DNA from 3 places in the Priestia sp. J2 genome. Region 1 is predicted to be linked to each of the others. Evidence: riboswitches for the same ligand, from Rfam matches in the RefSeq annotation. Region 1 holds a riboswitch; each other region holds the start of a gene.
What was found. A riboswitch is a leader RNA that binds a small molecule or an ion and turns the genes downstream of it on or off. The one in region 1 is predicted to bind S-adenosylmethionine.
Positions count from the first base shown of each region.

Region 1 (4,165 bases):
GCATGACGAACTGGAACGTAAAAGGTGCTTATAAAGCACCTTTTCTATCATATAGGAAAAAGGAGGAGAATGAGAATGAGTATGAATCATTATATTGATAAAATTGTTGAAGTCGATATATCAGGGAAAACAACGTTTATAGGAAAACTTGTTGATCTCGGGTTAGATGTAATGGTTTTATATAATGGACATGATTATTTGTATATTCCTCTTTTACACATACATCGCTTGCGAGAGGTTTCAGAAGAAGATTATACACCTTTACGAACCATAGAAGAGAACTTAATAGAAGAAAGTCAGCGGATTTCTTATCGTAATATTTTACAGCAGGCAAAAGGAAAATTTATTGAAATTTATGTAACAGGAGGAAAATCATTGCATGGCTATATTACAAGCGTGCTGAATGATTATCTTGTGTTTTATTCTCCAGTATATAAAAATGTCTTTGTTTCTTTACATCATTTGAAATGGCTTACCCCTTATAGTAATGAGTTAACCCCTTATTCTTTAAGTGACAAAGAGCTCCCAGTAAGGCCTGCCTCTGCACCTTTTGTCAGAAACTTTGAAGAGCAGCTTAAAAAATATGAAAATCAACTGGTCGTATTAGATTTAGGGGATCAATCAGAAAAAATTGGCGTACTTAAAGAAGTTTCTAATAATATTGTTGAACTAATTACGGCAAATGGAGAAAGTATGTACTGGAAGTTAGCTCACGTAAAATCTGTGCACTTGCCTTAGAAAAAGAGACCTTGGTGTCGTCTCTTTTTTTATGTGCTTATCAGGACAAGTATATTGAATAAACAAATGAGATGATTTAAATTTTTTAGAAAATTATGTTGACAATAAAGAAAATCTTTATTAAAGTTAGTAACAACAAACGTTAACCACCAACAATTATATAGAACTCTTATCAAGAGTGGCGGAGGGACTGGCCCTGCGATGCCCGGCAACCATCAAATGAAACATTCATTTGAACGGTGCTAATTCCTGTGGAACATCAGTATTGTTCTAACAGATGAGAGAAATCGTGTATAAACGAACACTCTTCCATCTGTGAAGAGTGTTTTTTATTTTGAGTTAAGGAGAGAAATAGATGAAAATTGAAACTTTATTAGTTCGTTCAGGAGTAGGTCGTGACCCTTCAACAGGTTCTATTACAACACCCATTTACCAAGCATCAACATTTGCTCATCCTGCTTTAGGGCAAAGTACGGGATTTGACTATGCACGTACGGCAAACCCTACTCGTACAGCATTGGAAGAAGCAATTGCTGCTTTAGAAAAAGGCGAAGTAGGAGTAGCATTCGCTTCAGGAATGGCGGGTGTAATGGCAGTTTTAGCACTATTTAAAAACGGAGATCATTTAATTGTATCAGAGGATTTATACGGAGGAACGTACCGAGTACTAAATGAAATCTTTTCAGAGCAAGGAATTACTGTTTCGTACGTCAACACAGCCCATCTCGAGCAAGTAAAAGATGCGCTTCGTCCCAACACGAAAGCTCTATTTATTGAAACACCTACAAATCCAATGATGCACGTGACTGATTTGCCAGAAGCAATTGCGTTAGCTAAACAGCATGATTTGCTTACTATCGTTGACAATACATTCATGTCCCCTTACTATCAGCGTCCTTTAGAGCTCGGAGCAGATATTGTGATACATAGTGCAAGCAAATACATTGGGGGTCATAATGATGTAGTTGCTGGTCTTGTAGTCGCTCGATGTAGTAGCTTAGGAGAGAAAATTCGTTTTTATCAAAATGCAGCTGGGGCAATCTTAGGTCCACAGGATAGCTGGCTGTTATTGCGCGGTATTAAGACGCTAGCGCTTCGTATGGAAAAACATAACGAAAACGCACTGAAAATTGCAAATTGGCTTACTGCTCATGATCTCGTGGAAAAAGTGTATTACCCTGGTCTTGAAACACATCCGGGCTATGAAATCATGAAGAAACAAGCAACTGGATTTGGAGGCATGATTTCTTTTGCTGTCTCACACCCTAACATCGTGTCAGTACTTTTAGAAAATGTTAAAGTTATTACATTTGCAGAAAGCTTAGGAGGCGTGGAAAGTTTAATGACATTCCCAGCTCGTCAAACACACGCTGATATTCCGGAGGAAATTCGAAATCGTGTCGGAGTAACAAACTGTTTACTTCGATTATCAGTTGGAATTGAGCACGCAGATGATTTAATTAAAGATTTGAAGGAGGCATTTGATGCATACCAACAATAATAAACATAGATTTGGTACGAACTTAATTCATGCAAATACAGGAATTGACGGTCATTTTGGAGCGGTTAACGTACCTATTTATCAGGTATCTACATTTAATCAAGAAGATGAGACGAACAACGGCCGCTATGACTATTCTCGTTCAGGAAACCCAACGCGTGAGGCTTTAGAAAACACTATTGCTCAGCTAGAAAATGGATACGCTGGTTTTGCTTTTTCATCAGGTATGGCTGCTATTTCATCGGTGTTATCTATTTTTGAATCAGGAGATGAAATTTTAGTTTCACACGATACGTACGGCGGGACATATCGTGTATTAACACGACTATTTTCAAAGTTTGGTATCAAAACAACTTTTGTTGATACAACGAAGGTTGAGAAAGTAGAAGAAGCTATCACAAAAGATACGAAGGCTATTTATATCGAAAGCCCTTCAAATCCATTTTTACAGGTAACGGATATTAAAGCAGTAGCAAGTTTGGCGAAGGAGCACAATCTCCTTACAATTGTGGATAACACGTTTTTAACACCTTATCTACAGCAGCCGATTGACCTTGGTGTAAATATTGTCATTCATAGTGCTACAAAATATATCAGCGGCCACAGTGACGTCATTGGCGGTTTAGTTGTAGTAAGCGATGAAAAGCTAGCGGAAGAAGTAAAGTTTGTACAAAATGCTTTTGGTGCTATCTTGGGGCCACAGGATTGTTTTTTACTGCTTCGAGGCATTAAGACATTAAAAGTTCGTTTAGATCAGCAGTTAAAAACAGCGCTGCAGTTTGCAAAGTGGCTTGAAGAACAATCTCTAGTGAGCCGTGTATACTACCCAGGCTTAAAAAGTCATCCGGACCACAAACTCATTTCAGAACAAGCAAATGGATACGGAGCTATGATTTCTTTCCAAGTGCAGGATGAAGAAGTAGCACGACATATTTTACAAGGAGTCAAATTAGCTTCAATTGGAGTTAGTCTAGGTGCAGTTGAATCCATTCTCACGCATCCTGCAACAATGTCTCATGCAAGTATCCCAAAAGAAGTACGTGAAGAAAAAGGAATTACTGATTCACTTCTTCGCCTTTCAGTAGGGCTAGAGGAATTCGAGGATTTGAAGCAAGACTTTAACGCTGTTTTTCAAAGCTTAGAAGAAAAAGCGTTAATTAAATAAAAAAAGGACTTCCATTAAGGAAGTCCTTTTTTTGTTATATACAGCTATCTAAAAGGTTTGTGTATAGGGACGTAAGCGCAACTTTTTCATCAGAGGAAAGACTGCTGTTTAGAATTCTTTTTATGCCAAGATGATATTTTACATACGGTGTTTGCCGAACGCGTGGATGAGTCATTTCATCTTTTAAATCTTTCAGAATGGCTTCGTGAAGCTGATCTTCACTTGTCAGGGCTTGTTTAGAAGCGAAAGAACGGTTCAACCATAGGGTCTGATAAGCTGCTAGTAAATGTTCAGAAGTCATTGTGCAAAGAGCTCCTTTAGATTAGTTTCTTCATTATAATAATCTATAGTTTATCATAAGTATTAATACGTGTACGTAACTTTTACAGAAGCGGATACAGTCAAGGACTGAGCTTGGATAGGGGGAGAGGCTGCTAATAACTTAGGCGAGGAGCCAGATGACTGATAGACGGGGCCTTCTTCGATTAAAATGGGGATTTGGTTAATAGGGAGCTGCAGCGTGTTGGCAATGGTAAAGGCCTTTTCTTTAGCGTTAAGCAAAGCTTTACTTATCGCTTCTTGTTCATATTTATCATCATTTGTAACGTGAAATTGAAGATCTTGCGCTACGTTGGCTCCGCTTGAAAACGTAGCGTTATAAACATCGCCAGCTTGTTTTACATCTTGTACTCTTACTCTAAACAAATGCTGTACTTCGTATCCTGTAAGAGTCGATTTTCCATCGCTGTAATCATATTTAG
Region 1 is NZ_CP086208.1:1,365,622-1,369,786, forward strand. It holds gene LJY09_RS06960 (hypothetical protein) at 1-6, shown strand, start outside; gene LJY09_RS06965 (hypothetical protein) at 76-738, shown strand; SAM riboswitch class I at 905-1,022, shown strand; gene LJY09_RS06970 (trans-sulfuration enzyme family protein) at 1,094-2,239, shown strand; gene LJY09_RS06975 (trans-sulfuration enzyme family protein) at 2,223-3,404, shown strand; gene LJY09_RS06980 (hypothetical protein) at 3,439-3,705, opposite strand; gene LJY09_RS06985 (SIMPL domain-containing protein) at 3,768-4,165, opposite strand, start outside.

Region 2 (4,165 bases), 160 kb from region 1:
CTTTCTTTTTAAATAAAGAAAGGGCATGATCTCCAATTCGGTAGCACGTTTCTTCATCTTCTACTTGAATTTGAATCGCTTCATGAACAACTTTTGTTTTAGCTTCATTAACGGACGAAGCGGATTCAGCGCTTTTCGCTACGCGGTCCAATGCCCAAAATAAATTGACGGCAGTCGGGCGTGAACTAGCTAAATACTGTTGATCTAGAGCTAGCTTTTTGTTAAATTCCTTGACTGAATCCGTGTCATAGCTAAGCGCAGAAAGAGCAAGACCAAAAGCCGCCGTAATGCCAATTGCAGGGGCTCCGCGTACTTTCAAGGTAGTAATAGCATCCCATACGTCTTTAATGGTTTGCAGCTTAATATATTCAACTTTGCCAGGAAGCTGCTGCTGATCTAATAAAGTAATATATGATTCATTCCATTCCACTGAGCGCGGAAGTGATAGTGTATTTGTCATGCTGATACCGATCCTTTCATTGTGTACATTATTCGTTATCGAAGTAAATGTTCAAATTCATTTGGTGAAACGTCTTGTTGGTGCAGAAGTAAATAGCGTCCAATTTTTAACGCAGTACGTTTAGCGTTAATTTTTCTTTCCTCTGAAGAAATTTCGTCTAAGTCCGCCACGTGAGCTAAGCCAATCGTACGTCGAATGATTTCACACCCTGCATATCCAACAGCATCTTGCCACGTTTGCGTTAAAATTTCATGTAACAAGCGCTCATCTTTAGCGAAAGGTTCAGTGTTTTCAGAATGCCAAAGCGCAGTAAAGGTATCTTTAAATACGTTCCATGTGTTCGTAATGTGTGCAAATAACGGTTCGCGATCTGTTTTTCGAGAAAGAGCATTTAAAAATAAATTCGCAACAAATTGGCCTAAATCGAATCCAAACGGACCGTAAAAAGCAAACTCTGGATCAATCACTTTCGTTTCTTGACTGCTAGCAAATATGCTTCCTGTATGTAAATCACCGTGAATTAGCGTTTGGGCATTTGTTAAAAATTTATATTTTAATTTTGCTGCTTGTAGCTTTACATCTCCATCGTTCCACAATTCTTCTACATCAGGACGCAGCGCTTCTTCAAATTCATTTGTATCGATATCAAAAAAAGGATCTGTAAAAACTAAATCTTCCGTAATATTGCATAAGTCCGGATTGCTGTACTTGACGACTTCTTCTTTTTTATCCTGAGGCTTTAAGGCAAAATCCGACGTTTTGAACGCAATATGTCCTAGAAAAGAACCGATATGCTGTGAAAGCAGGGGATAACTTTCTCCTTGAATAAGTCCGGCGCGGGAAATCGTTAAATGAGACAGATCTTCCATGACCGTAACAGCAAGCGTTTCATCGTGGTAATACACAGCTGGTACGAGTTCAGGGGTAAATGCACCGAATTGCTTGAGCGCATTGCTTTCAATCGTGGCACGGTTCAAGGATAGAGGCCAGCTTTCGCCTACAACTTTTGCATAGGGAAGTGCTTGTTTGACGATAATGGATTTATTCGTTTGATCATTTATGATGTGAAAGACGAGATTTAAGTTGCCATCACCGATTTCACGGGCAGTCAGTGCTTCTGTGGCATCAAAGAGACCTAGCTTTTTTACAAGTTTGATTGCTGAAATTTCTGTTAAAGGCTGATACTTCTCTGTTTTCGTTGTTGACATTAGAATCCCTCCATAGTTTATTAAACTGATTTGTTTACTAAGTTAATAGGTTTAAGAATGTATGGAGGCTTTTATAATTTTAGAAAATATAAAAGCCTCTTTCGTTGGAAAGAGGCTTGATTGTAGTGTTCAAACCTCTTATCTGCCAGAAAGAATTACTTTCTGTTGGAATTAGCACCGTGCCTTTGTAAAAACATTTTTTACGGGTGTGATCCATCTTAGGATGGAATGACGGTCGGTTGCTGGGCTTCACAGGGCCAAATCCCTCAGCCAACTCTTGATAAGAGTACGATTACTTATTCAATTTTGATTTGTTTGAAAATTTTATGTTATCTGGTGAAAATCGTATCATGCAAAAAAACGGCTGTCAATACATAATTAATAAAATTCTGTGCGGCGATCTGTAAAGACAGGAATTTGTTTACGAATTTCTTTTACAAGTTCCAGGTTAACGTCGGCACTTAAAAGTTCTTCGCTATCGCCAGCTTCAGCGATTATTTCTCCCCACGGATCGATGACTAAGGAATGTCCGGCAAATGTGTTATTAGGATCTTGGCCTACACGATTACACGCGATTACATAGCATTGATTTTCGATTGCGCGGCTAATGAGCAGTGCTTTCCAATGGGCAAGTCTTGGAGCCGGCCACTGAGCAACAACAAATAAGACTTCTGCTCCGCTGCTAGTATGCACGCGAATCCATTCTGGAAAACGAATATCGTAACAAATAACTCCTGCGCATAAAGACTGTTCAAGTGTAAAAAGATTTTTTGCTGTTCCTGCTTCTAGATAGAGGTGCTCATCCATTAATTTAAATAAGTGCAGCTTACTGTATTGTGATACTTCACGACCTTTTCGGTCAAAAATATACATCGTATTTGTGACGCCTTGCTCTGTTTTTTTCGCGATCGAACCTGCCACAATATTTACTTCGTTCGTTTTAGCAAATTGAGAGATTAATTGCTTGGCCTGCTGTCCTTCATCATCGGCAATTTCGTCTAGCCGCGTCAAATCATAAGCTGTATCCCATAGCTCAGGAAGCACAAGGATGTCAGGGTTTTCTTTTAGAGCTTCCGTCATTTTTTGTTGAATATATTTTCGGTTTTTAGTTGGGTTTCCAAACGCAATATCAAGCTGCAAACACGTGATTTTTACACTCACTTTATCATCCGTCCTTTTTTTAGTAGTTGAAAAAAATGACTTTACAAGTTGAGTATTACAATATATTATTTGTGACTAGAATTTCAAGAATTTTTTGAGAAGGTGTGCGATGATGAAACAATTTGAGCAATCGGAACTATTAAAAAGTTTACCAAAACAATTTTTTGCATCACTTGTAGGCAAGGTAGGAAAAGTAATGGCCCAAGGGCACGACGTTATTAACTTAGGGCAGGGAAATCCTGATCAGCCTACTCCTTCACATATTGTAGAAACACTCCAAAAAGCAAGTGCTAATCCTATGCATCATAAATATTCTCCATTTCGGGGGCACCAGTTTTTAAAAGAGGCCGTTGCGACTTTTTATAAACGAGAATATGGCGTTGATGTGGATCCTGAAAAAGAAGTAGCTATTTTGTTTGGCGGGAAGGGTGGACTTGTAGAAATTCCGCAGTGCTTATTAAACCCTGGAGATACGGTGCTGGTTCCGGATCCTGGATATCCTGATTACTGGTCTGGAGTAGAGCTTGCAAAAGCAAAGATGGAAGTGATGCCGCTCACGGCTGAAAATCATTTTCTGCCCGTATACGAAGAGATAGGTGAACGTGCTAAAGAACAGGCAAAGCTCATGTTTTTAAACTATCCGAATAATCCTACCGGTGCAGTGGCAACAGCAGAATTTTTTGAAGACACCGTGGCGTTTGCTGCCAAGCACGATATTTGTGTGGTACACGACTTTGCCTACGGAGCCATTGGATTTGATGGTAAAAAGCCAATCAGCTTTTTACAGACTCCTGGTGCAAAAGAGACGGGAATTGAAATTTATACTCTTTCTAAAACGTATAACATGGCGGGATGGCGAGTTGGATTTGCTGTAGGAAATGAAAGTGTAGTAGAAGCTATTAATCTTCTTCAAGATCATATGTATGTCAGCCTCTTTGGGGCGGTTCAAGAGGCAGCAGCGGTAGCTCTGTTAGAATCTCAACAATGTGTGAATGATTTAGTTAAGCGCTATGAATCTAGACGCAATACCTTTATTCAAGGGCTTCAAGAAATTGGTTGGGACGTTACATCTCCAGCGGGTTCCTTTTTTGCATGGCTAAAAGTTCCTATAGGATATACTTCTGAACAATTTTCAGATTTACTTCTTAAAAAAGCCCACGTTGTAGTGGCACCTGGAGTAGGCTTCGGAACATATGGTGAAGGCTATGTGCGCGTAGGACTGCTGACGGATGAAGAGCGCATGAGAGAAGCTGTATCTCGAATAAAAAAATTAAATTTATTTTAAAAACGCATTGACAATCCTTTTTGAGTTGGCTTAATATGTAAGAAGTTAACG
Region 2 is NZ_CP086208.1:1,203,493-1,207,657, forward strand. It holds gene mtnA (S-methyl-5-thioribose-1-phosphate isomerase) at 1-460, opposite strand, end outside; gene mtnK (S-methyl-5-thioribose kinase) at 496-1,668, opposite strand; SAM riboswitch class I at 1,804-1,955, opposite strand; gene LJY09_RS06135 (carbon-nitrogen family hydrolase) at 2,047-2,829, opposite strand; gene LJY09_RS06140 (pyridoxal phosphate-dependent aminotransferase) at 2,942-4,114, shown strand.
Region 2: another riboswitch for S-adenosylmethionine. It lies ahead of mtnK (S-methyl-5-thioribose kinase); the one in region 1 lies ahead of LJY09_RS06970 (trans-sulfuration enzyme family protein).

Region 3 (4,165 bases), 210 kb from region 1:
CCACTTGGAATTGCTCTTTGGCAGCTGCCTGTACGTTTGACAAAATCCTTTGTACAAAGAGATCATCATGTGAACAAACGGCCGGGTAAAAAGGCGGCGTAAAAAATAAGACTATCATCGGAGCTGCTTCTTTACATAAACCAGCTAAAGAGTTTACTAATTTAATGGTTTTATTTCTGTCATCATCTTCTTGTGCCAAAAGTGCTGCTTCCATTTCTTGCACATATTTTTCACCGTGCTGTTTGACTGCATGAGTATAAAGTTCTTCATACGTCCATACGTTCACGTCAAGGGATGAACCCTCCATTCCCGCAGCGTACTGCCTAGCAGCTTTATTATAATGTTTTTTTACATTCAAAGCCGCTTTGTCAGCCGATTTCAACAGCAGATCTGTTACTTCTTTAAGAGAGCGGTTTAACATAAATAAATTAAATAATACAACGGCAGAGTGCGGAACTTGAACGGAATACTCTTCTTTTAAATCTTTTTGTATCAGTACCGTAGGAGGTGGACTCGTTTCATCTCTTACTTTTTCGCAAAAATCAACGTTTAGTTCTATTTCTTTTGTTAAATAAGAAGCTAGTAAATTAGCATTTAAACCAGCTAGCGGTTCCCCTACATGAGTTTCTTTTCCATAACACAAAAAGCTTGGCATGATCTTGCCAATCGATCCTGAGTACACATAGTTCGTTTGATCACCAGGATAGCGGCTGAATACTGGTTCTGCATTTAGCATGAGAGAAAAATCCAGCTGATGTTTGCACGCAAGTTCTAAAAGAACAGGCACTGCTTTTCTCATTCCGAGCGAATTTACTTCTTCATCCGGTACCGACAGAAGCAGGATGTTTCCGTCAAACTCTCCGTTGCATGCTCGTTCAATCATACTGATATGCAGAGCAATACCTGCTTTCATGTCCATCGTTCCTCGGCCAAAAAGCCAGTCTCCTTTTATCATATCTTTTTGTACGTGCGCCGGAACTTGTTCCATATCATTATAAAAAGTACTCGTTAACGTATCAGCGTGAAAAGCATCCTTTTTCCACTGTCCATAATCTTGTACATCCACTACGTCGTAATGACTGACTAATACAACTGTTTTATTCGTATTTTTTCCTTCAACAAAAGCTGTGACAATCGATCGCCCGTCTCCTGTTGAATGAAGCTCAACTTGCTCGTTTTTTTGAAAGTAAGGCAGCTTCAATAAATACGACGCTATCGATTCAGCCATTTCCACTTCTGCCATCGTTCCTGTCACGCTAGGTATAGAAACCAATTCGCTTACAAGCTTCTTTAACTGTTCTTTTGTTTGATACAAAGATGTTTTGTTCGACATACCCTTCATCTCTTTCCTTTTTCTAAATTTTCCATCAAACAAAACGATTCGTCAATCCCTTTGACAGAGACCCTTTCATTCTATCCCTATGTATCATAGTATGCGCTTCCTTGACGCACATGATAAAAAAAGAGTGCGCGGCTAGGGCTAGCACCGCACACTCTTTTTTTTACTTTTCGTCATCTTCTAAAAAGTCTAGGATACGATCAATAAGCTGTTCGCTTCCTGCATCGTTTCCATGTTCAAGAGACATTTCCATTTCAATGCTCCTTTCATAAAATATTCTTGTTTTATAACATACCACAATTCATTTCGAATGTAACCTTTAATTTGTGTAAAAATTTCGACAATTTATGATTAATTTTAAAACCTAGTGAGTAATGATTATACCCACCAGATTCTTCAATTGTCAAAAAACATGCTTTCTATTTAAAAACACTAAAAAAATAGAGGCGCGAGCAAACTTCTTCTATAAAAGACAGCCTACTCGCTCAAGCTTGGAACAGCATGATGAATAAATTTCTAGTTCATTTGCTTTTTGTACATCTTTAATATCTATGCCTACAGCATATGTACGAACATGGTTTTCGACCACAATTTCATAAAATGTTTCTAATTCACGATAAGCTACTTGATAATGCTTTCCTAATAATTTTACGGCTTCCTTTAATGCTTTCTCTCCTGTATGTGCTGCAACTGCTGTATGACTCATAAAACCCTCTCCTTTTAGAAAAATAAAAAAAACTCATTTTGCTTTGATGCAAAATGAGTTTTTCACCCGTTTTATCACCCAAAGCACATGCTTTGCTGGTAGGAGCACCTTACATTCGTAGGTTGCTGTGGAGTCAAAGAGCCAGATCTCTCGTCCACTCGTGATAACTTTTTTAATTTAAAGTTTATTTTATCAAACAATTCTATCCGCGTAAATAGAAAAATAAAAATATTTTAATTTTTTTGGTAATGGAATGAATTCAAAAAGTCAAAGCTTAGATTAGCAAAATAAGAAGCTGCTACAAGTAATGCCTCTTCATTTAATGAAAAAGAAGGGTGGTGCCATTCATATTCTCCAGCCGTACCCATCCATACAAAAAATCCTGGTACACGCTGCTGATATACGGCAAAATCTTCTCCTCCAGGCGATTGTTCAGCTTCTACGACTTGATAACTAAGATTCTCTGCAGCGTTAATAACCAATTTTTCCAGCGTATCATCATTGTTTACTACAGGAAGATACGGATACCATTTAACGTCTACTGAAGCCCCGAAAGCTGCTCCAATCCCTTCAGCAGATCGTTTCATAAGAGCCGGTATTTTTTCTCTCGCTTCTTCTTGAAAGGTACGCACCGTTCCTTCAAGCGTTACTTTGTCAGGAATGACGTTCCACGAGCTCCCTCCGTGGATTTGAGTTATGCTGACAACAACATTTTGAAATGGGCTGAGATTACGGCTGACAATGGTTTGTAAACTAGTAACAATTTGACCAGCAGCAGCAATCGGATCTACTGTTTTTTCTGGAATACCTGCGTGACCGCCTACTCCTTTGACGTCAATTTCAAAACGATCAACACTTGCCATTAAAGGTCCCGATTTGACACCAATGGTTCCTACAGGAAGATTCGGTTTGTTATGCATCCCAAATATCGCTTCTACTCCTTCGAGCACACCTTTTTCAACGAGCATTTTTGCCCCAGAAGCCGTTTCTTCGGCCGGTTGAAAGATAAATCGAACCGTACCGCAAAGCTCCTGCTGACGCTCTTTGAGAAGAATGGCTGCTCCGATTATAGAAGCCGTATGAAAATCATGTCCGCATGCGTGCATAACACCGTTCACTTCAGAAGCAAATGGCAGATTGGTTTTTTCTTCAATTGGCAGCGCATCAATATCAGCTCGAATAGCGATAGTAGGTCCCGGCTTTCCTCCCACAATTTCCGCTACTGCTCCCACGTCTAAATGGAATGCATCCGCTATAGAAATATCGTAGTGCTTTAACCACTTTTTAATACGTTTAGTTGTTTCATATTCTTTCATTGAAAGCTCTGGAAACCGGTGCAGCTCACGGCGTATGTCTATTAGCGTATTTAGTAGTAATTGATCTGTCATATTTATCACTCTTTCACATTTCTTAATTTAGACCACTTCTCTATCTTTTATGACAAAGAGTGTACCTCATTGAATTTTTTATAAAGAAATACGGTCGTATAGCCTTCTGCAAGGTGCTTTTCTTTAGCTTGAACATATCCTTTTCGTTCATACATCTCAACTAACCAAGGATGTTCTTTTGCTGTTCCTAAAGACACACCTGGCGATTTAAACGTATTTTTTATTACCTCTTCCTCTACTAGATGAAGCAGCTTAGATCCAACGCCTTTCCTGGCAAACGACGGGTCCACTGCAAACCACCAAAAGTGCGGAACAGCAAACGGACCTGGATGTTCTCCCCAAGGCATTCGTATCGACACAGTAGCAGCGATTCTTTTCTCTTCTTCATATACATAGCAAAGGTTTTGAGAAATATTTTTCTTAACGAGGGCAAGATCAGCAGTAGCTGCTAAGAAAGGAATGCCTAGCTCTCGGATAGGCTTATATGCTTGTAGAGTTAAGTTCAATAAGTTATCCGCGTCGTCATTTGTTGCCAAACGGAATTCATTTTTCATCTCTTTGTCTCCTTATATAGTACTTAAATATTTTATTTAACTTATAAGTTTACTAAGAATTAAAAAAGACAGACTGCCGCCTTGCGTACTCACTATACAACTGCTTTGATAACGTGTCAATTCTATTTATCGTTTTCTATAAAAGATATAAATAAAACGAATACACGCAGAAAACTGC
Region 3 is NZ_CP086208.1:1,154,381-1,158,545, reverse strand. It holds gene LJY09_RS05905 (M20/M25/M40 family metallo-hydrolase) at 1-1,333, opposite strand, end outside; gene LJY09_RS05900 (hypothetical protein) at 1,803-2,045, opposite strand; SAM riboswitch class I at 2,114-2,215, opposite strand; gene LJY09_RS05895 (amidohydrolase) at 2,279-3,433, opposite strand; gene LJY09_RS05890 (GNAT family N-acetyltransferase) at 3,481-3,987, opposite strand.
Region 3: another riboswitch for S-adenosylmethionine. It lies ahead of LJY09_RS05900 (hypothetical protein); the one in region 1 lies ahead of LJY09_RS06970 (trans-sulfuration enzyme family protein).